DNA from 3 places in the Streptomyces sp. NPDC005761 genome. Region 2 is predicted to be linked to each of the others. Evidence: riboswitches for the same ligand, from Rfam matches in the RefSeq annotation. Region 2 holds a riboswitch; each other region holds the start of a gene.
What was found. Region 2 has a riboswitch for thiamine pyrophosphate ahead of thiC (phosphomethylpyrimidine synthase ThiC). Riboswitches for the same ligand answer to the same signal wherever they lie in the genome.

Region 1: another riboswitch for thiamine pyrophosphate. It lies ahead of ABZ434_RS15335 (thiamine ABC transporter substrate-binding protein); the one in region 2 lies ahead of thiC (phosphomethylpyrimidine synthase ThiC).
Region 3: another riboswitch for thiamine pyrophosphate. It lies ahead of thiO (glycine oxidase ThiO); the one in region 2 lies ahead of thiC (phosphomethylpyrimidine synthase ThiC).

Annotation. Positions count from the first base shown of each region.
Region 1 covers NZ_JBEXXX010000013.1:96,220-105,793, reverse strand. Annotated here, with positions in the region: gene ABZ434_RS15345 (hypothetical protein) at 78-605, opposite strand; gene rlmN (23S rRNA (adenine(2503)-C(2))-methyltransferase RlmN) at 902-2,008, shown strand; TPP riboswitch at 2,050-2,166, shown strand; gene ABZ434_RS15335 (thiamine ABC transporter substrate-binding protein) at 2,247-3,350, shown strand; gene ABZ434_RS15330 (iron ABC transporter permease) at 3,437-5,050, shown strand; gene ABZ434_RS15325 (ABC transporter ATP-binding protein) at 5,053-6,075, shown strand; gene ABZ434_RS15320 (globin domain-containing protein) at 6,655-7,839, shown strand; gene ABZ434_RS15315 (pyridoxamine 5'-phosphate oxidase family protein) at 7,836-8,537, shown strand; gene ABZ434_RS15310 (Rossmann fold nucleotide-binding protein) at 8,605-9,574, opposite strand, start outside.
Region 2 covers NZ_JBEXXX010000002.1:152,386-161,959, reverse strand. Annotated here, with positions in the region: gene hisC (histidinol-phosphate transaminase) at 1-356, opposite strand, end outside; gene ABZ434_RS02875 (LacI family DNA-binding transcriptional regulator) at 727-1,839, shown strand; gene ABZ434_RS02870 (metallophosphoesterase) at 2,013-3,071, shown strand; gene ABZ434_RS02865 (hypothetical protein) at 3,253-4,077, shown strand; gene thiC (phosphomethylpyrimidine synthase ThiC) at 4,128-5,903, opposite strand; TPP riboswitch at 5,896-6,029, opposite strand; gene ABZ434_RS02855 (YibE/F family protein) at 6,101-7,441, shown strand; gene ABZ434_RS02850 (SsgA family sporulation/cell division regulator) at 7,522-7,959, opposite strand; gene ABZ434_RS02845 (helix-turn-helix domain-containing protein) at 8,061-8,831, opposite strand; gene ABZ434_RS02840 (DUF5326 family protein) at 9,073-9,294, opposite strand; gene ABZ434_RS02835 (cupin domain-containing protein) at 9,475-9,574, opposite strand, start outside.
Region 3 covers NZ_JBEXXX010000004.1:35,334-44,907, reverse strand. Annotated here, with positions in the region: gene ABZ434_RS05540 (DUF4126 domain-containing protein) at 200-817, shown strand; gene ABZ434_RS05535 (NAD(P)/FAD-dependent oxidoreductase) at 849-2,366, shown strand; gene ABZ434_RS05530 (hypothetical protein) at 2,417-3,334, opposite strand; gene metF (methylenetetrahydrofolate reductase [NAD(P)H]) at 3,385-4,302, opposite strand; gene thiE (thiamine phosphate synthase) at 4,425-5,078, opposite strand; gene ABZ434_RS05515 (Rv2175c family DNA-binding protein) at 5,173-5,538, opposite strand; gene ABZ434_RS05510 (FAD-dependent oxidoreductase) at 5,608-6,783, opposite strand; TPP riboswitch at 6,999-7,111, shown strand; gene thiO (glycine oxidase ThiO) at 7,109-8,287, shown strand; gene thiS (sulfur carrier protein ThiS) at 8,284-8,514, shown strand; gene ABZ434_RS05495 (thiazole synthase) at 8,517-9,311, shown strand; gene pknB (Stk1 family PASTA domain-containing Ser/Thr kinase) at 9,483-9,574, shown strand, end outside.

The sequences.
Region 1 (9,574 bases), on a different contig from region 2:
TTCTTCCGGGTGAGGGCCCGCCGTCCGTGGACGGCGGGCCCTCACCCGTATGCAGGGCGGCAGCGAGACAGCACGCGTCAGCTCTGGTTCCGCAGGGCGGAGCGCATGTGGTGATGGAGTTCCATGGCCCGGCGGTGCATCCACAGGATCCAGAGGCAGAACGCCACCACCCCGACCGTGAAGACCAGCGGAAACACCAGCGAACCGGTGGTCGCACCGAGGACGAGCATGCCGACCGCGGTCAGGCCCATGAACGCCAGCCAGTACGGCAGCCACCGCTTGCCCCGCTCCATCTTGCCCAGCTGATCGTCCACCAGCCGCCGCATCATCGCCCGTTCCTCCGGATCCCGCGGAACCTCACGGCGCCGGATCCTGCGGTTGAGACTGACGACCGTGCGCGGGTCGGCTCCGGTCGCGCGGGCGGTTCTACGGCGCTGAGCAGCGAGGACCGCGATGATCACAGCGGTGTAGAGCAGGCTCTGGACCACCCATAAGCCCGGATGGTCATCCCGGCGGAACAGGGCGCTGAAACCCATGCCCAGGACGAAGACCACCAGTGCCTGCCCGACCAGGCTGTGATTGAACCAGTGCTTCAAGGTGTGCATGGCACGTACCTCCTGCGAATGCGACGGAATGTCCCTCTCGCTCCCGGATACCCAGCCCGGCCCGGTCCATCGGCGGCATGCCCCAGCGCGCCGCCGCTCGCGTGCCGGCCGTGCCCGGGAAGCCGCAGCGGCTCATCGACCCGAACGCGCGGCCCTCGGGGCCCGCCTTCGGGTGCGATCCGTCACTGCCGTATGCGCGTCCGGGCCGTCATCGGGCCGCAGGCGCCGCCCCCGACGACGGCCCTCACCGTCGACGACCGCGAGTACCCCGGCGTGTCTGCGACACTGGAAGAACCATGCCTAAGCCCGGAGAACTCACTTTCGTCGCGCCCCGCGGAGCCAAGAAGCCGCCGCGGCACCTCGCCGACCTCACGCCCGCCGAGCGCAAGGAAGCAGTCGCCGCGATCGGCGAGAAGCCGTTCCGCGCGCAGCAGCTCTCGCAGCACTACTTCGCGCGGTACGCGCACGACCCGGCCGAGTGGACCAACATCCCGGCCGGGTCGCGGGGCAAGCTCGCCGAGGCGATGTTCCCCGACCTGATGTCCGTGGTGCGGCACATCAGCTGCGACGACGACACCACCCGCAAGACGCTGTGGAAGCTGCACGACGGGACGCTGGTCGAGTCCGTCCTGATGCGTTACCCCGAGCGGGTCACGATGTGCATCTCCTCGCAGGCCGGCTGCGGGATGAACTGTCCGTTCTGCGCCACCGGGCAGGCCGGTCTCGACCGGAACCTGTCCACCGCGGAGATCGTCCACCAGATCGTGGACGGCATGCGGGCCCTGCGCGACGGCGAGGTTCCGGGTGGGCCGGCACGGCTCTCCAACATCGTCTTCATGGGCATGGGTGAGCCGCTCGCCAACTACAACCGCGTGGTCGGCGCCATCCGCAGGCTGACCGACCCCGAGCCCGACGGGCTCGGGCTCTCGCAGCGAGGGATCACGGTCTCCACCGTGGGTCTCGTACCGGCGATGCTGCGCTTCGCGGACGAGGGCTTCAAGTGCCGTCTCGCCGTCTCGCTGCACGCCCCGGACGACGAGCTGCGCGACACGCTCGTGCCGGTGAACACCCGGTGGAAGGTGCGCGAGGTACTGGACGCAGCGTGGGAGTACGCGGAGAAGTCCGGTCGCCGCATCTCCATCGAGTACGCGCTGATCCGCGACATCAACGACCAGGCGTGGCGGGGCGACCGCCTCGGCCGGCTGCTCAAGGGCAAGCGGGTCCACGTCAACCTGATCCCGCTGAACCCGACCCCCGGGTCGAAGTGGACCGCCTCGCGGCCCGAGGACGAGAAGGCGTTCGTCGAGGCGATCGCCGCCCATGGCGTGCCGGTGACCGTCCGGGACACTCGGGGCCAGGAGATCGACGGAGCCTGCGGACAGCTGGCGGCAGCCGAGCGCTGAGGCCGGAACCGGCCGTGTAGCCTGGGCTTGAATTCAACTTCATATTCCGACAGGGGAGCGCCACAGCGCTGAGAGTGCGGCACCGAGGACAGGTTGGCCGCAGACCCTCTGAACCTCGCCCGGGTCATTCCGGGTAGGAAGTTCGGACCTTACTCAAGCTGTTGCGCCCTGCCCGCTTCCGGTTTCCCCCGGTGCGGGCAGGGCCGCGTCTCTTCCTGGTCACTCCAGGAGGAATCACATGAGCACCACCAAGAAGATCGCGGTGACGGCCGTCGCAGCCGCACTCGGTGCCACCGCGCTTGCCGGATGCGGGAGTTCCGACGACTCGTCGTCCGGTTCCGGAAGCACCGGCAGCACCGGCTCCAAGACCGTCACCCTCGTCAGCCACGACTCCTTCAACGCCTCCAAGGACGTACTGAAGGAGTTCACCCGGGAGACCGGCTACACGGTCAAGGTGCTGAAGAGCGGTGACGCGGGAGCGGCCCTCAACCAGGAGATCCTGACCAAGGGTTCGCCCCGCGGCGACGTGTTCTTCGGCGTCGACAACACCCTGCTCTCGCGCGCCCTCGACAACGGCCTGTTCACGCCGTACGAGGCCAAGGGCCTCGACCAGGTCGCGGCCGATGTCCAGCTGGACGCGGAGAAGCACCGGGTCACCCCGGTCGACACCGGCGACATCTGCATCAACTACGACAAGAAGTACTTCGCCGACAGGAAGCTGGCACCGCCGGAGACCTTCGACGACCTGGCGAAGCCCGCGTACAGGAATCTGCTCGTCACCGAGAACGCGGCAACCTCATCGCCCGGCCTCGGCTTCCTTCTCGGTACCGTCGCCACGTACGGCGAGGACGGCTACCAGGACTACTGGAAGAAGCTGAAGAGCAACGGCGTCAAGGTCGTCGACGGCTGGGAGCAGGCGTACAACGAGGAGTTCTCCGGCTCCGCGGGTGGCAAGAAGGCCAAGGCCGACCGTCCGCTCGTCGTCAGCTACGCCTCCAGCCCGCCCGTCGAGGTGCTGTACGCGGACCCGCAGCCGAAGACCGCCCCGACCGGCGTCGCCACCGGCACGTGCTTCCGCCAGATCGAGTTCGCCGGTCTCCTCGACGGGGCGAAGAACGAGGCGGGTGGCAAGGCCCTGCTGGACTTCCTGATCGGCAGGAAGTTCCAGGAGGACATGCCGCTCAACATGTTCGTCAGCCCGGTCACCAAGGGTGCGAAGGTGCCGGACCTCTTCACCGAGTTCGGTGCGACGGTCGACAAGCCGACGACCGTCGCCCCGGACGAGATCGCCAAGAACCGTGAGCAGTGGGTCCAGTCATGGTCCTCGCTCGTAGTGAAGTAGCGAAGACTCCCGTACGCGGACCGGGCGCGCGCGGGAAGGCCGCACGCGCCCGGTCGCTGCGCGGGGGCGCGGTACGGCTGGGGCTCATGGCCGTGCCCGTGGCGTTCTTCGCGCTGTTCTTCGCCTATCCCGTCGTCGCGATCGTGGGGCGCGGGCTCAGGGCCGAGGGCGTGTGGCAGTTCGGGCGGTTCGGCGAGGTGCTGAGCCGGCCGGACATCCAGGACGTCCTCCGGTTCACCCTCTGGCAGGCCCTCGCCTCGACCGCGTCGACCCTGCTGATCGCACTGCCGGGAGCGTACGTCTTCGCCCGGTTCGACTTCCCCGGCAAACAACTGCTGCGGGCGGTCGTCACCGTGCCGTTCGTGCTGCCCACCGTCGTCGTCGGCACCGCGTTCCTCGCACTGCTGGGCCGCGGCGGCTTCCTCGACGAGCTGTGGGGCGTTCGGCTGGACACCACGGTGTGGGCGATCCTGCTGGCCCATGTCTTCTTCAACTACGCGGTCGTCGTACGTACCGTCGGCGGACTCTGGGCGCAGCTCGACCCGCGGCAGGAGGAGGCGGCGCGGGTCCTCGGCGCGGGGCGTTTCGCCGCCTGGCGTCGCGTCACCCTCCCCGCGCTCGGCCCTGCCGTGGCCGCGGCGGCGCTGATGGTCTTCCTCTTCACCTTCACCTCTTTCGGCGTCGTCCAGATCCTCGGCGGCCCCGGCTTCTCCACGCTGGAAGTGGAGATCTACCGGCAGACCGCGCAACTGCTCGACCTGCCCACGGCCGCCGTGCTGACACTGGTGCAGTTCGTCGCGGTGGGCGCCGTGCTCGCCGTGCACGCGCGGACCGTGCGGCGCAGGGAGACGGCGCTGCAACTCGTCGACCCGGCGCAGACGGCCCGGAGGCCGCGCGGGGCGGGGCAGTGGGCACTGCTCTGCGGCGTGCTGTTGACCGTGCTGGTACTGATCCTGCTGCCGCTCGGCGTCCTCGTGGAGCGGTCGCTCGACGTGTCCGGCGGCCACGGGTTCGCCTACTACCGCGCGCTTGCCTCGACGGAGACGAACAGTGGCACATTTCTGGTCGCGCCCATCGAGGCGATCGGGAACTCACTGCGCTACGCCCTGGTCGCCACCCTCATCGCCCTGGTCGTCGGGGGACTGGCAGCGGCGGCCCTGACCAGGAAGGCGGGCCGGCTCGTCCGGGGATTCGACGCGCTGCTGATGCTGCCGCTCGGCGTCTCCGCCGTCACCGTGGGCTTCGGCTTCCTGATCACCCTCGACGAGCCGCCACTGGATCTGCGTACCTCGTGGATCCTGGTGCCGCTGGCGCAGGCGCTGGTCGGGGTGCCCTTCGTCGTACGGACCATGCTGCCGGTCCTCAGAGCGGTGGACGGGCGGCTGCGCGAGGCCGCCGCAGTCCTCGGCGCCTCGCCGTTGCGGGCCTGGCGCGAGGTGGACCTGCCGCTGGTGCGGCGGGCGTTGCTGGTCGCTGCGGGCTTCGCGTTCGCCGTGTCGCTCGGCGAGTTCGGCGCCACGGTGTTCATCGCGCGGCCCGACAATCCGACGCTCCCGGTCGCGGTGGCGCGGCTGCTGGGGCGGTCCGGCGAGCTCAATTACGGCCAGGCGATGGCTCTCAGCACCATCCTGATGCTCGTGTGCGCGGTGTCGCTGCTGCTGCTCGAACGTATCCGCACCGACCGATCCGGGGAGTTCTAGAGATGCTGACGCTCGAATCGGCCACGGTGCGCTTCGGCGCCCGCGCCGCGCTCGACGCCGTGGACCTCGAGGTCGACGAGCACGAGATCGTCTGCGTCCTCGGACCGAGCGGCAGCGGTAAGTCCACCCTGCTGCGGGTCGTCGCCGGGCTCCAGCAGGCCGACGGCGGGCGGGTTCTGCTCGACGGCGCGGACCAGGGCGGCGTGCCGGTGCACCGGCGGGGCCTCGGCCTGATGTTCCAGGACCATCAGCTCTTCCCGCATCGCGACGTCGGCGCCAACGTCGCCTTCGGGCTGCGCATGCACGGCGTGAAACGGACCGAGCAGGACAGCAGGGTGGCCGAACTCCTCGATCTGGTGGGCCTGCCCGGCGCCGAACGGCGGGCCGTCGCCACGCTCTCGGGCGGCGAGCAGCAGCGCGTCGCCCTCGCACGGGCGCTCGCCCCGCGGCCCAAGCTGCTGATGCTGGACGAGCCCCTGGGCCAGCTGGACCGCAGTCTGCGCGAACGCCTCGTCGTCGAACTGCGCACGCTCTTCGCCCGGTTGGGTACGACGGTGCTCGCCGTCACCCACGACCAGGGCGAGGCCTTCGCGCTCGCCGACCGGGTCGTCGTGATGCGCGACGGACGGATCGCCCAGGTGGGCACCCCGCTGGAAGTGTGGCGGCGTCCCGCCTCCGCCTTCGTCGCGCGGTTCCTCGGCTTCGACAACGTGGTGGACGCGATGGTCACCGGCGGGGCCGCGGTCACGGACTGGGGCAGGGTCCCGGTGCCCGCGGGCTCACCGCAGGGGGCGTGCGACCTGCTGGTGCGGCCCGCCGGAGTCCTGATCGGCGGCCCGCAGGACGGTCTGCGCTGCACCGTGGGCGCGCGCACCTTCCGCGGCAACCACGTCGCGGTGAAGCTGCACCCGGAACACGGGCCGGTGCTGGACGCGGAATGCCCGCTGAACAGCACTCCGGACGAGGGAGCGCAGGTCGGCGTCACCTTCGCCGCGGCGGAGAGCGTCGTGCTGCCCGCCGTTTGATCGGCCCTCCCCTGGCTCGCTCCGCGTCCGCGCCGGCGCGACGGAACCGGCCCCCGGCAGCTGCGGGCCGTCAGGGCGGGGCCGCCGCCCGGGACATGCTCTCGCGAGCGTGCCGCGCCATCGTGCGCGCACCGGACCTGCGTTCACGCAATCTCGCGGGTTTGCTTACCGAATCTCCCCGTCACGCTCGTTTGCAAACTGCCGGTGCCCCTCCGAGGGCATCATCAAGCAGGTCGGAGCTCTGGGGACGTTCCATGACCACGCCTCGCACGCGTAGGTGCGGACTGTCGGGGGACGCCGTTTTCCACGGGATTGTGTTTATTCGAGGATCGGGGGCAGACGCCATGGGTGGGTCCGGTCCTGGCAGCCTGTGCACAATGGCTCGTCAGGCGAACACAATTTCACTGTTCTGAACCCGAGTGACGTGGAACGTCCTTTTACGATTGCGAAATTCTACTTGCCAGCACATCCCGTACACCTGGTGTCCGCTTCACCATGTGCGCCACTCGCTCGTCCCCATCCCGTCGCCGTCCGACGCGTGAGGACGCGCCTGCGCCTCGCGCCCTTCGGGGGCAGATCGTGACATCGGCTCCGCTGACAGACCGGGAGATATCCCTGGTACGTACGAGTCTGGCGGTGGTCGCACCCCAGGCCACGGAGATGACCGTCTACTTCTACGCCATCCTCTTCACCCGGCACCCCGAAGTGCGGGGGTTGTTCCCCGACAACATGGACGTCCAGCGTGACCGGCTGCTGCGTGGACTGCTGCGCATCATCGATCTGGTCGATGACGTCGACAACCTTGTGCGGTTCTGCTCCCGGCTGGGCCGGGACCACCGTAAGTTCGGAGCCCTGGACGCCCACTACCCAGCAGTGGGTGACTGCCTGCTGGCCTCCCTGGCCCGCTACGCGGGAACCGCGTGGAACGCCGAGACCGCCGCAGCCTGGAGCCGTGCCTACACCGTCGCCGCCCAGGTGATGACCGCAGCCGCCGAGGACGACACGCGCCTGCGCCCGGCTGCCTGGGAAGCGCAGATCATCCGCCACGAATACCGCGGCAACGGCATCGCCGAGATCACCGTGCGGCCCGACCTGCCCTACCCCTACACCGCCGGGCAGTACGTGAGCATGGAGACCCCCTGGTACCCCCGTACCTGGCGGCACTATTCCCCCGCTCACCCGCCGCGCACGGACAACGCGCTGACGTTCCACGTCCGGGCCGTCCACGGAGGGCAGGTCAGCAACGCGCTGGTTCACCACGCCGCCGCCGGACACCGGGTGCGGCTCGGGCCGCCCCAGGGCGAGATGACCCTTGCCGCCGCGGGCGACCGCGACCTGTTGCTGGTGGCCGGCGGGACCGGCCTCGCGCCGATCCGCGCCCTGATCGAGGAAGCCGCCGCCCTGGACATGCGGCGCTATGTGGAGCTGTTCGTCGGAGCACGCACGGCTCAGGAGCTGTACGGGCTCGACGACATGCTGCGCCTGGCCCAACGTCACTACTGGCTGACCGTCAGGGCGGCCGTCTCGCACGAGCACATCCCCGGCCAGCAGGGCACACTCCCGCAGGTGCTGCGCGAGTTCGGCCCCTGGTACCGGCACGAAGCCTTCCTGTGCGGTCCGCCCGACATGGTCACCACGGCCGTGCGCACCCTCCTGCAGCAGGGCACCCCCCAGGCCCGCATTCACCACGACCCGCTCGACACACCCGTTCTCACCGCCCCCCTCACTCCGCCCCGACCCCATCAGGAGATCGACCAGCCGTGACCCGCCACGACGCCACGTCTTCGCACGGGGAGCGCCTGCTGCAGGCCCATCTGGGCACCAGCGAACGCGCCGACGCCTTCTACGACCGGCAGGTCCACCCGCACCTCACCGCAGCCATGCGTGACTTCATCGGCCGCCAGTCCATGGTCTTCCTCTCCACCGCCGACGCCCGTGGCCACTGCGACGCCACCTTCCGCGCCGGCCCTCCCGGATTCGTCTCCGTGCTGGACGACCGCACCCTGGCCTACCCCGAGTACCGCGGGAACGGCGTCATGGCCAGCGCCGGCAACATCACCGACAACCCACACATCGGTCTGCTCTTCATGGACTTCACCCGAGACCACATCGGACTGCACGTCAACGGCTCCGCCCAGCTCGTCAGCGACCGGGAACTGCGCGCCGCCCACCCCTGGATACCCGCCGAGACCGCCCCGGGGCGGCTCCCCGTGCTGTGGACGCACATCACCCTCGACGAGGCCTACGTGCACTGTTCCAAACACATTCCCCACCTCGAGCCCGCTCCCCGGCCGCTGGGAATGGCGCGCAGTCGCCCCAAGGACGCCGACTACTTCCCCGAACCGGTTTCGCAGGCCGCATCCGGCCCGAGGCCGGACCCGGCACCGGTAAACGCCGACGTCTGCGACCCTGCCCACGTCCGTTCGGCCGCGCATCCGCTGATCGGCTCACGCGACCGCTGAGATCCTCCGGCGTGGACAGCCGGCGGCCTCAACCCCCGGGTTCCACGACCGCGGCACCGACCGGTCGTCACCCGCCTGCGACGCCCCGCATCGAGGACAGCCGCGCGAGCGCCTCGGGCGCTTCCTCCACCGAGTCGACGAGCGCGATGCGGGACTCCATCGGCCGGCCCGCCGCGAGGGCCTGGAGCAGCGGCCAGGCCGGCAGTTCCCGCGTCCAGTGGTCCCGGCCGACCAGCACCATCGGGGACGGATCGCCGCGCGAGCCGTAGTAGTTGGGGGTCGCGCTGTCGAAGATCTCCTGGACCGTGCCGGCCGCGCCCGGCAGGAAGACCACGCCCGCGGTCGAGCGTGCCAGCAGCCCGTCCTCGCGCAGGGCGTTGGCGAAGTACTTCGCGATGTCCCCGGCGAACGGGTTCGGCGGCTCGTGCCCGTAGAACCAGGTAGGGATCGACACGGAACGTCCGCCCTCGGGCCAGCGCTCGCGCACGGCGAACGCGGCCAGCGCCCAGTCGGTGACGGAGGGGGTGAAGGAGGGGACGGCGCCCAGGAGTTCGCAGGCCTCGTCCAGCATCGCGTCGGGGTGCGGGGCCGCGTAGGCGCCGAGGTTCGCCGCCTCCATCGCGCCCGGCCCGCCGCCCGTGGCCACGGTCAGGCCGCTGCGGGCGAGAGTCCTGCCGAGACGGGCCGCCGCCGCGTACGCAGCGCTGCCGCGAGGTGTCGCGTGGCCGCCCATCACGCCGACGACCCGTGCTCCGACGACGAGTTCGTCCAGGGCGTCGGAGACCGCGTCGTCGTGGAGGGCTCGCAGCATCGAGGCGAAGGCGTCCCCGTCCGAGCGGGTGCGGCAGAACCAGCGGTAGGCCCGGAAGTCGGGCGTCGCCTCGTAACCTCCCTGCGCCAGCCCGTCGTAGAGAGCGTCGGGGGAGTAGAGGAGACCGCGGTACGGATCGAAGGGGAGCCCCGGCACCGGAGGGAAGACGAACGCGCCGTCGGCCCGCACCTTCTCGTCCGCGGCAGGCTCCATCCGGCAGCCGAGG
Region 2 (9,574 bases):
GGGTACGCCTCGAAGGAACGCCAGGCGTAGATGACCTCGTCACCCGGGCCCGAGGTGGCCTGCAGCAGCTGCTGGGCCACGCCGACCGAACCCGTGCCGGTGGCCAGATGGGAAAGCGGCACACCGAAGCGGTCGGACAGCTCGTTCATCAGAGCGGTGCAGGCCATGTCCGGGTACCGGTTGAAGTTCGCGGCCGCGGCCAGCGCGGACTCCATCACCCCCGGCAGCGGCGGATACGGATTCTCGTTGGAGGACAACTTGAACGCGACCGGTCCGCCCGCCGCGGCCGGCTTGCCCGGCACATAGGCGGGGACGCCATCCAGTTCGGGGCGCAGCTTGGGGCTCGTCTCGCTCACCGCAGGTCCTCCTCGACCGTCCGTACACATCAATACTGCTCACCTTATGAGGATTGAGCGCCGCTGCGAATGGCAGGCCGCGGATTCGCCGGGTGAGCCCCGGAATGAGGGGGAGCGCTCCCCACTGTGGCGCACGCCGGTGGCTCACTCCGTGGCGCGCGTCCCCCGAAGAGGTGAGTTGAGACCTCTTCGAGACATCCACCTTTCAGCAGGCCCATCCGGCCCGACGCATGACACATGACGGCTTGCCCCCGTAACACCCTTTATTAGCAAGGCGATTGATGGCCGATGACCATGCAGAAACGTGCCTGTCAACGTGCGCATATGCGACCAGGCCAAGTGCCCGCCCGAGCCCTACTATCGGCTCGCCATGACAGCAGCAGGGAAGCACCAGGTGAGCCGGACGGAGACCCCCCGGCGCGGCGGCCGACAGGGACGAGCAGGAATCCGGGACGTGGCCGCCGCCGCCGGGGTCTCCATCACGACCGTCTCCGACGCGCTCAACGGCAAGGGCAGGCTCCCGGACGCCACCCGCCGCCATGTCCGCGAGGTCGCCGAGCGGCTGGGCTACCGCCCCTCCGCCGCGGCCCGAACGCTCCGTACCGGCAAGTCGGGCCTCATCGGCCTGACCGTGACGACCTACGGGGACGAACCTTTCACCTTCACCGAATTCGCGTACTTCGCCGAGATGGCCAGAGCCGCGACCTCCGCCGCGCTGGCCCGCGGTTACGCCCTCGTCATCCTCCCCGCCACCTCACGCCACGACGTCTGGTCGAACGTCGCGCTCGACGGCACCGTCGTCATCGACCCCTCCGACCAGGATCCGGTCGTCACCGAACTCGTACGCCAAGGGCTGCCCGTCGTATCGGACGGACGGCCGGCCGGAACCCTTCCGGTCACCGCCTGGGTGGACAACGACCACCGGGCCGCCGTCCTCGACCTCCTCGACCACCTCGCGGCCGCCGGGGCCCGCCGCATCGGGCTGCTCACCGGCACCACCACGGACACGTACACGCGGCTCTCGACCACCGCTTACCTCCACTGGTGCGAGCGCGTCGGCCAGGATCCCGTGTACGAGTCCTACCCCGCCCACGACCCGTGCGCGGGTGCGGTGGCAGCCGACCGCCTGCTGGCCCGCCCGGACCGCCCGGACGCCGTCTACGGCCTCTTCGACCCCAACGGCACCGATCTGCTGGCGGCCGCCCGCCGGTACGGCCTGCGCGTCCCGGAGGACCTGCTGCTGGTCTGCTGCAGCGAGTCCACGGTGTACGCGACGACCGAGCCGCCCATCACGACGCTCTCGCTCAAACCTCGCCGCATCGGCACTGCCGTCGTCCAGCTGCTCATCGACGCCATCGAAGGCGTCGACCAGGACGGACCGGTGGAACAGGTCATACCGACGGAACTCATCGTCCGGACCTCCTCGCAACGCCGTCCGCCACGCACCACGGTCAGCGCGCCGCGCTCCCCCGCAGGGGACTGATCAGGCCAATTGGGACCAATCGACCGACGAACCTGGCGTGCGCGCGGATTCACCACCCCTGGTGCGTCACAGAGCACGATCCTCATTCCTATGATGGGCGCACGACACCGCGGACCACCCCGACCAGCAGGGCCCGTCAGGTGTACGGCGGCGCGACGGTGGTGGAGGGGTCGATGACACAGGGGGCCGGTCAGGAACCCGTGGTGCGGACGGCGACGTTGCGCGACTTCCGCGTACCGCCCTATGCGCAGTCCCCTGCGCCGCCCGCCCCACCCCATCCGGGCAACGGCTTCCCGGGGGGCGAGCCGCCGGAGGGGTACACCCCGACCGAGCGCGACCTCCCCGTGATCAGCCGCGAGGACACCGTCCAGGTGCGGCCCGTGCCCGAACCGCGGCCTGCACAGGAGTCGGGGCTGGGCCCGCTGTACGTCGTCGGTGACGTCCACGGCTATCTGGACGAGCTCATCGCGGCCCTCACCGAACAGAACCTCATCGACTCCGAGGGCAACTGGTCCGCGGGCAACGCGCGACTCTGGTTCCTCGGCGACTTCACCGACCGGGGACCCGACGGAATCGGCGTCATCGACCTCGTGATGCGGCTCTCCGCCGAGGCCGCGGCCGCCGGCGGCTACTGCAAGGCCCTGATGGGCAACCACGAACTGCTGCTCATCGGCGCCAAGCGGTTCGGCGACACCCCCGTCAACTCCGGCGCCGGGACCGCCACCTTCCAGGCCGCCTGGCTGCTCAACGGCGGCCAGAAGACGGACATGGAGCGGCTCCAGGACGTCCACCTCCAGTGGATGTCCCGGCTCGACGCCGTCGTCGAGGAGGACGAGCACCTCCTGATGCACTCGGACACGACGGCGTACCTCGACTACGGCTCCACCATCGAGGACGTCAACGACACGGTGCACGCCATTCTCACGCGGAACGACGCCGATGAATGCTGGGACCTCTTCCGCAAGCTGACCAAGCGGTTCGCCTTCCGCGACGAATCGGGTCCGCAGGCCGTACAGGAACTCATGGCGGCCTACGGCGGCCGACGCGTCGTCCATGGTCACAGCCCCATTCCCTACCTCCTCGGCGAGGTCGGCTCCGAGGACGGCGAGGACAGGTCGGGGCCGAGGGTGGACGGTCCGCACGTGTACGCGGACGGGCTCGCCATCGCCATGGACGGCGGAGTGACCATGGCCGGAAAGCTACTGGTCGTCCAGCTCCCGCTGCATGACTGACGTTCTGCGGGGAAGACGCATCCCGACCTGAACACGCGGACCACTGGGCCTATTTCCGGAAACCCCCTGTCACCCCGTGCCGTAGGCGCTCTACCATCGGCGTATCAGTAGCAGGCTCTCCTCCGTTTCCGCCCGACTGCCCGTTTCGAGCGGGCACACAGGCCCTACGGAGCATCGGGGGATGCACATGAACAGCGCTCCGCACCTGCTGACCGAGGACCGGCCCGAGTACGAGCGGATCCTCGACGACGCACTGCGTCACGCCCATGAACGACCGGATCTGGCCGCTGTCGGTGAACGGCTCAATCCGGTGCAGCTGCGCACCATGGCGATGGCGGCCACCGCGCTGATCACCGCTGCGGCCGCCACCGAGTACGAGCACTACGTGAAGGCACGCGAAGAGATCCGCGCCGCGGCCGCCGGCCAGGAGGGCGAGGGCGACCCGGACGCCGGAACGGACGGTGCCCGGCAGTCGGGTGCCGGCATAGGAGTCGTCATCACCGTTCTGGCGCCGGTGCTGGCAGGCACCGCCGCGGTGATCTTCCTGCTCATCGGCTACATCCTGAAGGCACTCGACCCGCCCCCCTCGTTCGCGCGCACCATGGTCGGCGCGGGTTGGTTCTTCGCGGCGGCGATGGCAGCCGCCATCCTCGTCGCCGCCGTCGGCCTTCTCGTCACGGCTCTGCGCAACGGCTCGACATCGGTGGCGGCCGAGGAGCAGGGCGAGGAGTTGCCGGAGGATGTTGCCCGTGCCAGAGAGGCCTGGCGGCACGCCCTGCTGGAACGCGGCATCCTGCCGTTCCTGCGGGACGCCCTCGCCGACCCCGGGGCCGCCCCGGCCGCGCGCACCCCGCACCGCTCGGCCAACCGCATCCCGAAGATCGGCTACAGCAGGCCTGACTTCTCCAGCCCGGACGACGGGCCGGCTGCCGCGCCCCGACCGTCGTTCACGAGTCCGGACTTCACCAGCCCCGACTTCGGCGGCCCGGAGCACGAGCTGGACTGACCGGGTCAGGGGTCCGGGAGGCCCGTCGCCAGGCCTCCCGGCTCCTGGAGCTACTCCGCGATGGGCAGATAGACCCGGTTGCCCGCAGCCGCGAACTCCTTGGACTTCTCCGCCATCCCCTCCTCGATCTCCGACTGCGAACCTCCGTGCTCACGCCGGATGTCCTGGGAGATCTTCATCGAGCAGAACTTCGGGCCGCACATCGAGCAGAAGTGCGCCGTCTTCGCCGGCTCGGCCGGCAGCGTCTCGTCGTGGAAGTCCCGTGCCGTGTCCGGGTCGAGCGCCAGGTTGAACTGGTCCTCCCAGCGGAATTCGAACCGTGCGTCCGACAGCGCGTCGTCCCAGACCTGCGCACCCGGGTGCCCCTTGGCGAGGTCCGCCGCGTGCGCCGCGATCTTGTAGGTGATGACCCCGGTCTTCACGTCGTCCCGGTTGGGCAGACCGAGGTGCTCCTTGGGCGTCACGTAGCAGAGCATCGCCGTCCCCCACCAAGCGATCATCGCGGCTCCGATGCCCGAGGTGATGTGGTCGTACGCGGGCGCCACATCGGTCGTCAGCGGGCCGAGCGTGTAGAACGGGGCCTCCTCGCAGATCTCCTGCTGGAGGTCGATGTTCTCCTTGATCTTGTGCATCGGGACGTGGCCCGGCCCCTCGATCATGGTCTGGACCCCGAACCTCTTGGCGACCGTGTTCAGTTCACCGAGCGTCCGCAGCTCCGCGAACTGGGCCTCGTCGTTGGCATCCGCGATCGAGCCGGGCCGCAGGCCGTCGCCGAGGGAGTACGTCACGTCGTACGAGGCGAGAATCTCGCAGAGCTCCTCGAAGTTCTCGTAGAGGAACGACTCCTTGTGGTGCGCGAGACACCAAGCGGCCATGATCGAGCCGCCCCGGGACACGATGCCGGTCTTGCGGCGGGCCGTCAGCGGTACGTACGGCAGGCGCACGCCGGCGTGCACCGTCATGTAGTCGACGCCCTGCTCGGCCTGCTCGATGACGGTGTCCCTGTAGATCTCCCAGGTCAGTTCCTCCGCCCTGCCGTCGACCTTCTCCAGTGCCTGGTAGAGCGGCACCGTGCCGATCGGCACGGGGGAGTTGCGAAGAACCCACTCACGGGTGGTGTGGATGTTGCGGCCGGTGGAAAGGTCCATGACCGTGTCGGCGCCCCACTTGGTCGCCCAGGTCATCTTGTCCACCTCCTCCTCGATGGAGGACGAGACCGCGGAGTTGCCGATGTTGGCGTTCACCTTCACCAGGAACCGCTTGCCGATGATCATCGGCTCGATCTCCGGGTGGTTCACGTTGACCGGCAGCACCGCACGGCCGGCCGCGATCTCCTCGCGGACGACCTCGGGCTCGACGTTCTCCCTGATCGCGACGTACTCCATCTCCGGGGTGACCTCGCCCCGCCGGGCGTACGCGAGCTGGGTGACGGGACGGCCGTCCCGGCTGCGCCGCGGCTGGCGGGGACGGCCGGGGAAGACGGCGTCCAGGTTGCGCAGCCCTCCGCGCGGAGAGGTGTGCTTGAGCCCGTCGTCCTCGGGGCGTCCGGGGCGCCCCGTGTACTCCTCGGTGTCGCCGCGGGCGATGATCCAGTTCTCCCGCAGAGGTGCCAGCCCCCGGCGGACGTCGGTCTCGGCAGAAGGATCGGTGTACGGCCCCGACGTGTCGTACAGCGTCACGTCCTTGCCGTTGGTGAGGTGCACCTGACGTACCGGCACACGGAGGTCCGGGCGGGAGCCCTGGACGTATCCCTTGTGCCAGCCGATGGACTTCCCGGCCTCGTCGCTCTGGTTGGAGGCAGGCGTGCGTGCATCCGATGTGGTCATGAGACCTACTCCCTACGCCGGCATTACCCGGTAACAGGTTCGGCGGTCGGCGCAGCGTGTCCCGTACGGACGTACGGAGATCAGCGCCCTCTCAGCCCGGTGCTCCGAGCTCCCGCGTGTGCAAAGGTGCCACCACGCTAGCGCCACTCCTGGCGAGCTGGCCAGAGGGCCCCTTCTCTTCTTGCGATGATCGGCCGGTGACGTCCCCTCATAGCGGGCCCGAACCACAGGGCCATCAGCACACGCACTCCCACAGCCACGGCCCGGCCGCGCCCGTCTCCAGCCATCTGCGCAAAGTGATCGCTGCGGTCCTGATCCCGTTCGCAGCAGCGGTCGTCGTCGGGCTCGTGGTCCTCTGGCCCGGTGGTGCGCCCGCGCACGAGCGCACAGGTGTCGGCTTCGACCGGCAGACCCAGCAGGGCAAGGTGGTGAACATCGACAAGATCGACTGCAAGGACGTGAACGCCTCCCAGTTGCCCGTCAGCGGCGAGACCCCGCCGCCCACCGGCGAGCGGGCCGAGAGGGACGACGGGGCCGCCCTCTGCGAGAAGGCCGCCGTCGAGATCACCAGCGGGCAGGACAAGGGCCGCACATTCATCGAGGTCGTCCAGCCTGACGCGCCCCGGCAACTGCGAGAGGGTCAGGGTGTGGTCGTCGCGTACGCCCCCGACGCGCCCCATGACCTCCAGTACTCGGTGACCGATGTGAACCGGAAGTTCCCGTTGCTTCTGCTGGCCGGGATCTTCGCGCTGGTGGTGGTCGCCGTGGGCAGGATGCGCGGGGTCATGGCGCTGGTGGCGCTCGCCCTGTCGTTCGCCGTACTGACCCTCTTCATCCTTCCGGCCATCCTGCAGGGCTCGAACCCGCTGGTTGTGGCCGTCGTCGGAGCCGGCGCCATCATGCTCATCGCGCTCTACATCTGCCACGGACTGACGGCCCGCACCTCTGTCGCCGTCATCGGCACCCTGATCTCACTGCTGCTGATCGGGCTGCTCGGCTCGCTCTTCATCGGATGGGCGAGCCTGAGCGGGAACACCGACGACAACACCGGCCTCATCCACGGCCTGTATCCGCACATCGACATGAGCGGGCTGCTCCTGGCCGGCGTCATCATCGGTTCCCTCGGGGTGCTCGACGATGTGACGGTCACCCAGACCTCCGCGGTCTGGGAACTGCACCAGGCGGACCCGACGATGAGTGCGAAGGATCTCTACCGGGCAGGGATCAGGATCGGGCGCGACCACATCGCCTCGGTGGTCAACACCCTGGTGCTCGCCTATGCGGGCGCCGCGCTTCCGTTGTTGCTGCTGTTCTCGATCGCCCAGAGCAGCATGGGGACGGTGGCCAACAGCGAACTGGTGGCGGAGGAGATCGTGCGCACACTGATCGGCTCGATCGGGCTGGTCGCCTCGGTGCCGGTGACCACCGCGCTCGCGGCGCTGGTCGTCTCCGCCGACCGCTCCAGGCTCACCGCGAATTCCGGAATTCCCGCACCCGTGCGCAGTGGCAGGGGGCGCCGTCGTCGGGTGAAGTCCTGAGCGCCCGGACACGGAGAGCGATTCACCCGTTCGGCAGGTGTGCTGTTCGACCGGCATGCAGGCCACGGACACGGGCTTCGTCAGCCGGCGTTCTGCTCCTCGGCCAGAATTCGCCCCAGAGCCTCTTCCAGATTGCCTTCGAAGTCACCCAGCGTGCACTCCTGCCCCAGCGGCACGAGCTTGTCCGTCCGGTCGAGGAAGGCCACGAGGGGTGCCGTACCGGCCCGGAAGAGTGCACGGTCGGCCCCCACCTGGAGCCGGATGTGGACGTCGGACAGCCCTTCGGGCTCGGTCGGCCCGATGTGTACATCGCCGTCACCACTGGGGCTGTTGAGGCCGTCGAGCAGCAGCTCGCGGCCGAAAGCCCAGGTGACGGGGGCGTCGCCGGGCAGATGGAAGGTCATCCGGATCGCGTACGGATCGCACACTTCGTACCGGAGCTCCACCGGGATACGGAAAGAGAGCTCCTCGGAGACGAGGAAGCTCATCATGACCTCAGCTTGAACCGACTCGCGCATCGTTCAACCCCGCAGTAGATGAATCTGGCCAGGAATGATCCCCCATGGCCCTATTGACGCCATCGTGGTGCACGCGATAGCAGATCACAAGGAGTGATTTTTCAGATACTGATAGAGAACACGAACGAACGCAAGAGGCTGGCCACTTCGCCACGTAGTCGTTCGACTGCGGGGAGCAACCGTTCTTCTTGGTCCAAGGGGACCGAAATGGCCATCGCGGCCGCCGTGAAGCCGGCCGTGATCGGGATGGCCGCGCAGACCGTTCCGAGCGCGTACTCCTGTCGCTCGATGACAGGTTCCATCCGCTCGATGGACCGCAGCCGCTCAAGAAGGGCCGGACGATCGCGCACGGAGTAGCGCGTCAGCGGGCGCACCGGGTGCCGGTCCAGGTGGTCCTCGCGGGCCTGCTCGTCGAGCTGGCTCAGCAGACACTGGCCGATCGCATGGGCGTGCCCCGTCTCGCCGAAGGCGGCCCATTCCTCCACCGCGGGCGCGGCCGGGGTGTCCGCGACCGCGACGAGTTCGATCTCACCGTCGCGGTAGACGGCGCAGTACACCGGGGCGCCGATGATGTCCCGCCACCGCCCCAGGGACTGGGTCATTCTGCTGCGGCGGTTCTGCAGCGCTCCGTCGTCCACCAGCCGCTCCGCGGCGGTGCCGAAGAGGAAGACGCCGTTCTCCCTGCGCAGATATCCCTCGTGGGTCAGCGTGCGCAGCAGGTGGTAGGCGGTGGGAAGGGGAAGGCCCGCTTCCCGTGCGAGCTGTTTGGCCGGTGCCCCGTCGCGATGGGTGCCCACAGCCTCCAGCAGCCTCAGCGCCCGCTGCACCGATCCGATCAGCGTCGGAACAGCGGTACTCGATGCCGTGGTCAACGGTCACCCCCAGGCATGGTGACGAGCGGTCAGCCCGCCTGTGGGGGCCGCCCCCACAAATCTGCCGCAGGCCTGGGGTCCAGAGGGCCGGATGCCGTACAAACCACTGGTCAGGGTGGCGACTGACGGTGTATTCCCAGGTGGCGGCAGCGGACTGCCACTGTATCGGGAGCATCCGGACCGGGTGCCGTTTCGCCTTCCGCTTAGCTCAGCTGGGCTAATCGCCCGGCCGGTCGTGCGGTTACCAGTCGCCTCGTGAGGAGGAAGAGGACGACATGAACTTCCGCACGACGAAGACGAGGCCGCCGATCAGGATCACGAAGACCAGGACCTTGAACAGCAGACCGATCACGAAACCTACGATGCTGGCGATCAGGCCGCCGAACACGACGATCGCGATGACGGGCACCGCGATCCACTTCACCCACCAGGGCATTCCCGCGAATATCTCCCGCACGGCCATCGTCCTTACCTCGTCTCTGTGAGTTCCTGCTTCGATGCTAGAGGGGGCGGGGCGGGCTGCGGGGGCTCCGATCCCTTGAACTCCCCTGATCGAACCCCTAGGGATCCCCGAGACGCGGCGCGCCCCCGGCTGGGGGGCGCGCCCCTCGGCGAGACCGCTCGGCCCTCGACGGGGGGCGGGTCAGCCCTCGGGCGGCGAGAAGACCACCATCACGCGCAGATCCTCCGTGATGTGGTGGAACTTGTGGGCGGTGCCGGCAGGTACGTACACGACACTCCCC
Region 3 (9,574 bases), on a different contig from region 2:
GGAAAGGAGTGCCGCGCCCGCTCCGCCGCCCCGTGCCGGCGGTACCGGCGCAGCGCCCCTTCCGTGGTCCCCACTCTGCCGTCCCCGCAGGTCGCGGCCCATCCGCGCCGCTACTCATCTCACCCCGTAGGTACGGGTACTCAGGGCTGCGTACCCGCACCCTCCCGGACCGGTGCACCACCTGGTTACGATCACCCCCGTGTCCGTACTCCCCCTGGTGTTCACAAGCGGCTGGGCAAGCGGGATCAACGCCTACGCGGTGGTCCTGCTCCTCGGCATCTTCGGCGCGACCGGTGTCACCGACGAGGTGCCCGCCTCGCTGCAGCGAACCGACGTCCTCGTCGTGGCCGGTGTGCTCTTCCTGTGCGAGGTGGTGGCCGACAAGATCCCGTACGTGGACTCGGTCTGGGACACGGCGCACACCGTCATCAGGCCGCTCGCCGGGGCGGTGGTGGCGGCGCTGCTGGCGGGTGAGAGCGGGTCGCTGCCGGAACTCGCCGCCGGGGCCGTCGGCGGGTCCACCGCGCTGATGAGCCATCTGGTGAAGGCGGGCACCAGGATGGCGGTCAACACCTCCCCCGAGCCCTTCAGCAATATCGCGGTGAGCATCGCCGAGGACCTCGGGGTCGCCGGGGTCGTCACGTTCGCCATATTCCATCCGTGGATCGCGGCGGGCATCGCCGCGGCGCTGCTCCTGCTCGGCCTGGTGATACTGGTCTTCCTGGCCTCCCGGATCCGCCGCTTCCTGCGCCGCAGGGCACAGCGGCGCGAGGAGAAGCGCCTGGCCGGATCCGGTGCCCGTTGGCCTGACGGCTGAGCTGTCGGCAGCGGCCGTTAAAGTCGCAGCCATGGCACGTATTGCGGTGATCGGCGCCGGGCTGGGCGCGATGTCGGCGGCGGCCCGGCTGGCCGTGGCAGGCCACCGGGTGACGGTGTACGAGCGGTCGGAGACGTTCGGCGGTTCCGTGGGCCGTCATGCCCTGCACGGCTTCGCGTTCGACACGGGCCCCGGTCTGCTCCATCTGCCCGCCGTCTACCGCGACCTGTTCGTGAAGACGGGCAAGGAGCCGCTGGAGCGGTGCGTCACCCTGACCCAGGTCGACCCGGCGAGCCGTCATGTCTTCGCGGACGGCACCGACGTCTCCCTGCCGAACGCCTCGCGGGCCGGCGTCGTCTCGGCCCTGGACGGCGCGCTCGGCAAGGGCGCGGGCGCAAGCTGGGGGGAGTTCCTCGACCGGGCCGGGGACGCGTGGGACCGGTCCCGACGGCCGCTGCTGGAGGAGCCCCTGCGCCCCGACTGGCAGGTCCTGACCCGCGATCCGTATCCGGCGACCGTACGGCGGCGGCTGCTGCGCCCCGCGCTTCGGGCAGGCACGGTGACGGAGATCGGTTCCTGGGAGCTGACGGATCCCCGGCTGGCCGCCCTGCTGGACGGGTACGCGCTGTCGTACGGCCTCGATCCGCTGCACGCCCCGGCGAGCACGGCCCTGCTGCCGTACATGGAGGAGACGTTCGGCAGTTGGTACGTCTCCGGTGGCATGCGGGCGCTGGCGCAGGCGGTGTACGAACGGTGTCTGGCCCGGAACGTGGAGTTCGTGTTCGGCGCGGAGGTGTCCCGGGTCCTGGAGAAGGACGGCCGGGCGGCAGGCGTGGAGCTGACGGACGGCACGGTCGCCCAGGCGGCCCACGTGGTGCTGGGGGCCCGGCCGCACCCGGGCCTGATGCCCGCTCAGGAGCTCTGGCAGGACGGCGATGTGACGGTGCAGCCCCGGCCGGCGGGCTCCGCGCCGACGGGCCGGTTCCTGGTTCTGCTGTCGCTGCGCGGCGCCCGGCCCGCGGACGCGGTGCACCGGACACTGGTGCATCCGGCGGACGGCGCGGACGAGCGCGAGGCGGTGTTCGGCGGCCGGCTCGCCGCGCGCCCCACGGTGACGGTGCTGCGTCCCGACGATCCGTCGACCCGTCCGGACGGGGTCCACGAGGCGGTGACGCTGACGGCGACGGTGGCCCCGCACGGCCCGGTGGACTGGACGGACGAGGCACTGCGCGCGCGGTATGCGGACACCCTGATCGACACCGCGAGCGCCGCCCTGCCCGGCCTGCGGGACCGGGTGCTGCACATGGAGGTGCGGACGCCCGCGGAGTCCGCGGCCGAGACGGGCGCGCCGGGTGGTGCGGTTCCCGCGCCCGCGCTGGCGGGTGCCGGGGGCGGCTGGCTCCACGCGGGCAACCGCACGCGGCTGCCGGGACTGCTCCTGGCGGGCGGCTGGTCGCACCCGGGCGGCGGTCCGGCGCACGCGGGGATGTCCGGGGCGCTGGTCGCGGGGATCATCGTCGAAGGGGAGGGGTTCCGCGGGTCGCAGTAGGGACCCGGGCGAGGGCGGGGCGCGGCCCGACGAGCCGGCCCGCCCGGGAGTCAGTAGCGGTACTGCTCGTTGTAGCCCGTGTCGTAGCCACTCGGGTACGGCGCCGGCTGGGTCTGCTGCTCCGGAGGCATCGGCGGGTACTGCTCGCCCTCGCGCTGCTGCGGCACCCACACGCCGCCCGGCGGGGTCTCGGAGGCGTACGGCTGGGGCTGCGCGTACGGGTCGGCGAACTGCTGGCCGCCGCCGTAGCTGTCGTAGTTCCCGTCGTTCCCGTACGTGTCGTACGTGCCGTACTGCGGGGTGCTCGCGGTGGTGCCGATGTACGGGTCGGAGTAGGCGGCGTACTGCTGCTGGTCCGTACCGTAGTCGTACTGGCCCGTTCCCGCGTAGGTGTCCTGGCCGGCTCCCGCATAAGGCGTTTCCTGGCCCTGCGCCGGGTACGCGGAGTAGTCGGTGTACGGGTCGTACGCGGCGTACTGCGGCTGTTCCTGGGGCTGTTGGGGCTGTTCCTGCCGGCGGGGTTCGGTGTAGACGCCGTACTGGCCGGTGTCGTCCGGCAGCGGCTCCGGAGCGTAGACGGCGGCCGGCCCGGGCTGTGGTGCGGCCTCCGGCTGGGGCGGCGCCTGGTGGTCGTACTCCACCTCCAGGTCCGAGACCTGCAGCGTGGGTTCGCGGTCGGCGCCGGCGCCGCGGCGCCGGCGGCTCTCCCCGGGGCTGCCCCCTATGGCCCAGCCCGTCGAGAAACCGCGGCGGAAGGAGAGCGTGACGTAGGTCTGGCCCGTCGCGAACGCGATCGCGCCGACGGCGATGACGAACACGGACGGCATCAGGACACCGATGACGACACCGACGAAGCCGGTGAAGGCGAGCAGGCGCCAGCGCAGGCGTGCCTTGTACTGCAACAGCACCTCACCGAGCAGCCACAGCGCAACGATGCCGAACGCGATGTAGAGGACCGTCCAGCCCATGCCCGCCCCCTTCTACGGCCACCGCCCCGGGTCGCGGCGGGTACGGCCGGTCACGACTGCTTGTGCAGTCCGAGATTCTCGTAGATTTCGAGCGTCGCCGTCGAGTTGTTCAACGTGATGAAGTGCAGCCCGGGGACACCCTCGGAAAGCAGCTTCGCGCAGAACCGCGTTGCGAAGTCGATGCCAATGGAGCGTACAGCGGCGGGATCGTCCTTGGCGGCGAGGATGCGTTCTTTCAGGTCCCCGGGCAGGGTCGCGTTGCTGAGCTGCGCGAATCTCTCCAATTGCCGGACGCTCGTGAGGGGCATGACCTCGGGAATGATCGGGGTGCCGCAACCCGCAGCGACCACCCGGTCACGCATCCGGAGATAGGCGTCCGGGTCGAAGAACATCTGCGTGATCGCATAGTCCGCTCCGGCACGGCACTTGTCCACGAAATGCCGGATGTCGGTGTCCCAGTCGGCAGAGCGCGGATGCCGTTCGGGGAATGCCGCGACGCCGACACAGAAATCACCGGATTCCTTGATCAGCCGGACGAGATCCGCCGCGTACCGCACGCCCTGCGGGTGCTCGACCCACGGACCCATGGGGTCGCCCGGCGGGTCGCCGCGCACGGCGAGGATGTTCCGGATACCGGCGTCCGCGTACTGACCCACCATGTTGCGCAGCTCGGCGATGGAGTGGTTCACCGCCGTGAGGTGCGCGACCGGGGTGAGGGTGGACTCGGCGGCGATGTCCTGGGTCGCCTTCACCGTCCCGGCGCGGGTGGATCCGCCGGCCCCGTACGTCACGGAGACGAAACTCGGTCCCACCGCTTCGACCCGGCGGAGCGCGTTCCAGAGGTTCCGCTCGCCCTTCTCGGTCTTGGGCGCCCAGAACTCGAAGGAGTACGAGGTCTTGCCGGTCGCGAGCATCTCACGCACGGTGCGCGCGTGATCTGTCCTGGTGGAGGGTGTGCCAAGGGCCATACGGGCAGGTTAACCAGGGCGCGCCCGGCTCCCAACCGAACTGGGGCGATTTGGCTTGATTGCCCGTTCTTTGTCCACCCTTCGGACACTCCTGTCCCGAATCGGCCCTCCGGCCCGTCCGGTCACGCGCCGGCGCGGTCCCGGATTCTTCCCGCCAGCTCGGCGGCGGCGGCAGCCGGATCGGACGCCTCGGTGACGGCCCGCACGACGACGACCCGGCGGGCTCCGGCGTCCAGCACCTCGTCGAGGTTGCCCGCGTCGATCCCGCCGATGGCGAACCACGGACGGGCGGGTGCGAGCGAGGCGGTGTAGCGGACGAGGTCCAGGCCGGGGGCGTGCCGGCCCGGCTTGGTCGGGGTGGGCCAGCAGGGGCCGGTGCAGAAGTAGTCGACACCGGGCTCGGCGACGGCCGCGTCGACCTCGGACTCGGCGTGCGTGGAGCGGCCGATGACCACGTCCCGGCCGACGATCGCGCGGGCGGCCGGTACCGGCAGGTCGCCCTGGCCCAGGTGCAGCACGTCCGAGCCGATGGCGTGGGCGACGTCGGCCCGGTCGTTGACCGCGAGGAGCTTGCCGTGACGCTTGCAGGCGTCGGCGAAGAGCGCGAGGTGTTCGAGCTCCTCGGCCGCCTCCATGCCCTTGTCGCGCAGCTGGATGACGTCCACGCCACCGGAGAGGACCGCGTCGAGGAACGCGGGCAGGTCGCCCTGGCGGCGGCGGGCGTCCGTGCACAGGTAGAGCCGGGCGTCGGACAGCAGCGCGCGAGGCGTGGACATGGTGCGGTTCCCCCCGGGGAAGGCGACGACGGTCGGTCGGTGGTGCGGGGTCGCGGGCCGCGTCGAGCGGCCCGCGACCCGGTGCGGCTGTGGGTCAGACGGCGAGCGCCTGGGCGCGGCGCTTCACCTCCGTGCCGCGATTCTCACTCAGCGCCTGCGCGGGCGTGCCCGGCAGGCTCGGGTCGGGGGTGAAGAGCCATTCCAGCATCTCCGCGTCGGAGTAGCCGTCGTCCCTCAGGAGCGTCAGGGTCCCCGAAAGGCCCTTGACCACCTTGTCGCCGTCGATGAAGGCGGCAGGCACCTGGAGCGCCCGGTTCTCACCACGTCGTACGGCGATGAGCTGGCCCTCCTTCACCAGCTGGCGCACACGCGTCACCTGGACATCGAACATTTCGGCGATGTCGGGGAGGTGGAGCCAGGCAGGGACGAGAGCATCGATCTTTGCGTCAATCTCGGTCACGGGGACAAGCGTGCCATCCCGGACCGACAGTCGGTACCCGGGCCGACCGTCCGAGGGCCGGCCGGGCCGTCAGAGCGTGGCCGATTTCAGGGGCACGGAGGGGTCCGCGACCCGGTCGGGGGCGAGTTCCACCCCCGATTCGACGAGTTTGCGGCCCTGCGCGAGATCGCGCGGACGGCCGACCGCCAGTACGGCGACGAGCACGCCGCCGCGCAGCCAGCACACCGTCCAGCTCGGTCCGGACGGATCACCTCGCCACACCAGGGTGTCGGCCTCCGTGTGGTGTCCCGCGTACTGGACGAAGCGGCCGAACTGCTCGGACCAGAAGTAGGGCACGGGGTCGTAGACCGGGAGGGGCCCCTCGCCCTGCGGAGCGGTGACGGCGGCTGCGACGGTCCGGGGGCCCTGGAGGGCGTTGTCCCAGTGGTGGACGAGCAGCCGCTCGCCGTAGCGGGCCGAGGGGAAGGAGGCGCAGTCGCCGACCGCGTACACATCGGGGAGTGAGGTGCGCAGCGACGCGTCGGCGGTCACCGACCGGTCCGGGCCCCTCTCGATCCCCGATCCGGCGAGCCAGCCGGTCGCGGGCCGGGCACCGACGCCCACGACGACCGCGTCCGCCGGGAGCACGCGGCCGTCGGCCAGGACCACGCGACCGGGTTCGATGCGGGCGACCCGGGCGCCGGTGAGAAGTGCGGCGCCGCTCTCGGCGTACCAGCCGGCCATGGGGGCCGTCACCTCGGCGGGCAGTGCGCCGGCGAGCGGGCGGTCGGCGGCCTCGACGACGGTGACCGCGCAGCCGGCCGCGCGGGCGGCGGTCGCGAACTCGGCGCCGATCCAGCCCGCGCCGACGACCACGACGTCGTGCTGTCGTTCGAGGACCGGCCGCAGCCGGGCGGCGTCGTCGAGCGTGCGCAGGAGGTGGACCCCGGGGACGCCCTCGGATCCGGGCAGCACCAGAGGCTCGGCGCCGGTGGCGATGACCAGGACGTCGTAGGGGACGGGCCCCTCCGGGGTGTCCAGTTCGTGGTCGGCCGCGCGCAGTGCGGTCACGTCGAGGCCGAGTCTCAGGGTGATGTCCAGGGCCTCGAAGTCGATGTCGAAGGCCGAGCCCTCGGCCTTGCCGAGGAGGACGGCTTTCGACAGCGGGGGCCGGTCGTACGGCTGGTGCGGTTCGGCGCCGATCAGCGTGACGGGGCCGGTGAAGCCCTGTTCGCGCAGGGCCACGGCGGTCTGCACGCCTGCCATGCCCGCTCCGGCGATCACGACGCGGCGGCTCGGCCGCGAATCTGTCTGCTGCTGTCCGGTCTGCTCGTCCACCCGCCCACCTTAAACACCTGACGCATCGTCAGTAAGTCGGACGGCCGCTCACCGCCGCCGGATCGCCGCGCCCGGCGCTCGGGCCGACGGCCTCGGCGGCTCCCCTTGCCGGGGGCGCGGGGCAGGGGATTAGGGTGGCCGTGCACATCACTCGCGGGAGCCCGGACGCACCGGGCTGAGAGGGAGGCTGGACGGCCTTCGACCGTACGAACCTGATCCGGGTCATGCCGGCGAAGGGAGGGGCTGGACGCCCATGCGCACGCATCGTACGAACGGGTCCGACGTCCTGGTCATCGGGGGCGGCATCATCGGACTGGTCACCGCCTGGCGGGCCGCTCAGCGCGGTCTGGCCACCGCGGTCGTCGATCCCGCACCCGGCGGCGGCGCCGCCCAGGTCGCGGCCGGGATGCTGGCAGCCGTCACCGAACTCCATTACGGCGAAGAGATGCTGCTCGGCCTCAACGTCGCTTCCGCCGCACGCTATCCGGCGTTCGCGGCAGAGCTGGAGGCGGCGAGCGGACAGGACATCGGCTTCCGTGCCTGCGGCACCCTGGCCGTCGCGCTCGACGCCGACGACCGCGCCCATCTGCGCGATCTCCACGCCCTGCAACGCCGCTCGGGGCTGGAGTCGGAGTGGCTCACCGGCCGTGAGTGCCGTCGCCTGGAGCCCATGCTGGCCCCTGGCGTACGCGGAGGGCTGCGGGTCGACGGCGACCACCAGGTCGACCCGCGACGGCTGGCCGCCGCGCTGGTGACGGCGTGCGAACGGGCCGGGGTTGTCTTCCACCGCCAGCGGGCCGAGCGGCTCTCGGTCACGGGCGGCCGGGCCGCCGGAGCCGTACTGGCCGACGGTACGCAGCCGGCGGCCGATCAGGTCGTCCTCGCCGCGGGCAGCCTCAGCGGCCGGCTCGCGGGGGTGCCGGATCACGTCCTGCCCCCGGTGCGCCCGGTGAAGGGCCAGGTACTGCGCCTGACCGTGCCCACCGCGTACGCCCCCTTCCTCTCCCGCACCGTGCGGGCCGTCGTCCGGGGCAGCCACGTCTATCTCGTGCCGCGCGAGAACGGCGAACTGGTCATCGGCGCCACCAGTGAGGAGATGGGCTGGGACACCACGGTCACGGCCGGCGGTGTGTACGAGCTGCTGCGCGACGCGCACGAGCTGGTGCCCGGCATCACGGAGCTGCCGCTCACCGAGACCCTCGCCGGCCTGCGCCCCGCCTCCCCCGACAACGCCCCGCTGCTCGGCCGCACCGCGCTGCCCGGCCTCCGTCTCGCCACCGGCCACCATCGCAACGGGGTGCTGCTCACCCCCGTCACCGGGGACGCCATGGCAGAGCTGCTGGCCGGCGGCGAGCTGCCCGAGGTGGCGCGCCCGTTCTCCCCCGGCCGTTTCTCACCCGCCGCCCCCGTACGTCAGGAGCAGCCCGCATGACCGAGTCCGCCCCCCTCTCCGAGCCCATGGCCGTCTCCGTGAACGGCGAGACCGTCGCCGTCGCGCCCGGCACCACCCTGGAGGCCCTGGTCGCCTCGCTGACCGGTGCGTCCTCGGGCGTCGCGGCCGCCCTGAACGAAACCGTCGTGCCGCGTGGCCAGTGGCCCGCGGCCGCACTCACCGCCGGCGACCGGGTCGAGGTCCTGACCGCGGTGCAGGGAGGCTGACCATGTCCGACGACCTCTTCTCCCTCGGCGGCACCGTTCTCGGCTCCCGGCTGATCATGGGAACGGGCGGGGCGCCCAGCCTGGACGTGCTGGAACGGTCCCTGACCACTTCCGGCACCGAGCTGACGACCGTGGCGATGCGCCGCCTCGATCCGACCGTGCAGGGCTCTGTCCTCTCCGTGCTGGAGCGCCTCTCCATCCGTGTGCTGCCGAACACGGCGGGCTGCTTCACGGCGGGCGAGGCCGTGCTCACCGCCCGGCTCGCCCGCGAGGCGCTGGGCACCGACTGGGTCAAGCTGGAGGTGGTGGCGGACGAGCGCACCCTGCTGCCGGACCCGATCGAGCTGCTGGACGCCGCCGAGACGCTGGTGGACGACGGTTTCACCGTCCTGCCGTACACGAACGACGACCCGGTGCTGGCCCGGAAGCTGGAGGATGTCGGGTGTGCGGCGATCATGCCGCTCGGCTCCCCCATCGGCTCCGGTCTGGGCATCCGCAATCCGCACAACTTCCAGCTGATCGTCGAGCAGGCGCGGGTCCCCGTGATCCTGGACGCGGGGGCCGGAACGGCTTCGGACGCGGCGCTGGCCATGGAGCTGGGGTGCGCGGCCGTGATGCTCGCCTCGGCGGTCACCCGCGCTCAGGAGCCCGAGCTGATGGCCGCCGCGATGCGTCACGCGGTGGAGGGCGGGCGGCTCGCGTACCGCGCGGGGCGGATCCCCCGCCGCCACTTCGCCGAGGCCTCGTCGCCGACGGCGGGGCGGGCGGTGCTGGACCCGGAGCGTCCGGCGTTCTGACCCGGTCCCGGCTCGTGCGTGAGGCGGATCTCATGGACCCGTGGCGTCATGCCGCCGGCCCGGGCCACACCCCGGCTGACGGCGTGTCCCTGTCACGGCTCGGCTGCAGTAGGGCCCCGGGACCGCCCCAGCCAGTCGGCCGTGTCCGCGGCGGCTCGTAGACTCGGCTGCGTGGATACGACCCTCCAGGACCCTCTCGTCGGGCAGCTGCTCGACGGCCGCTACCGCATCGATGCCCGCATCGCCGTGGGCGGCATGGCCAC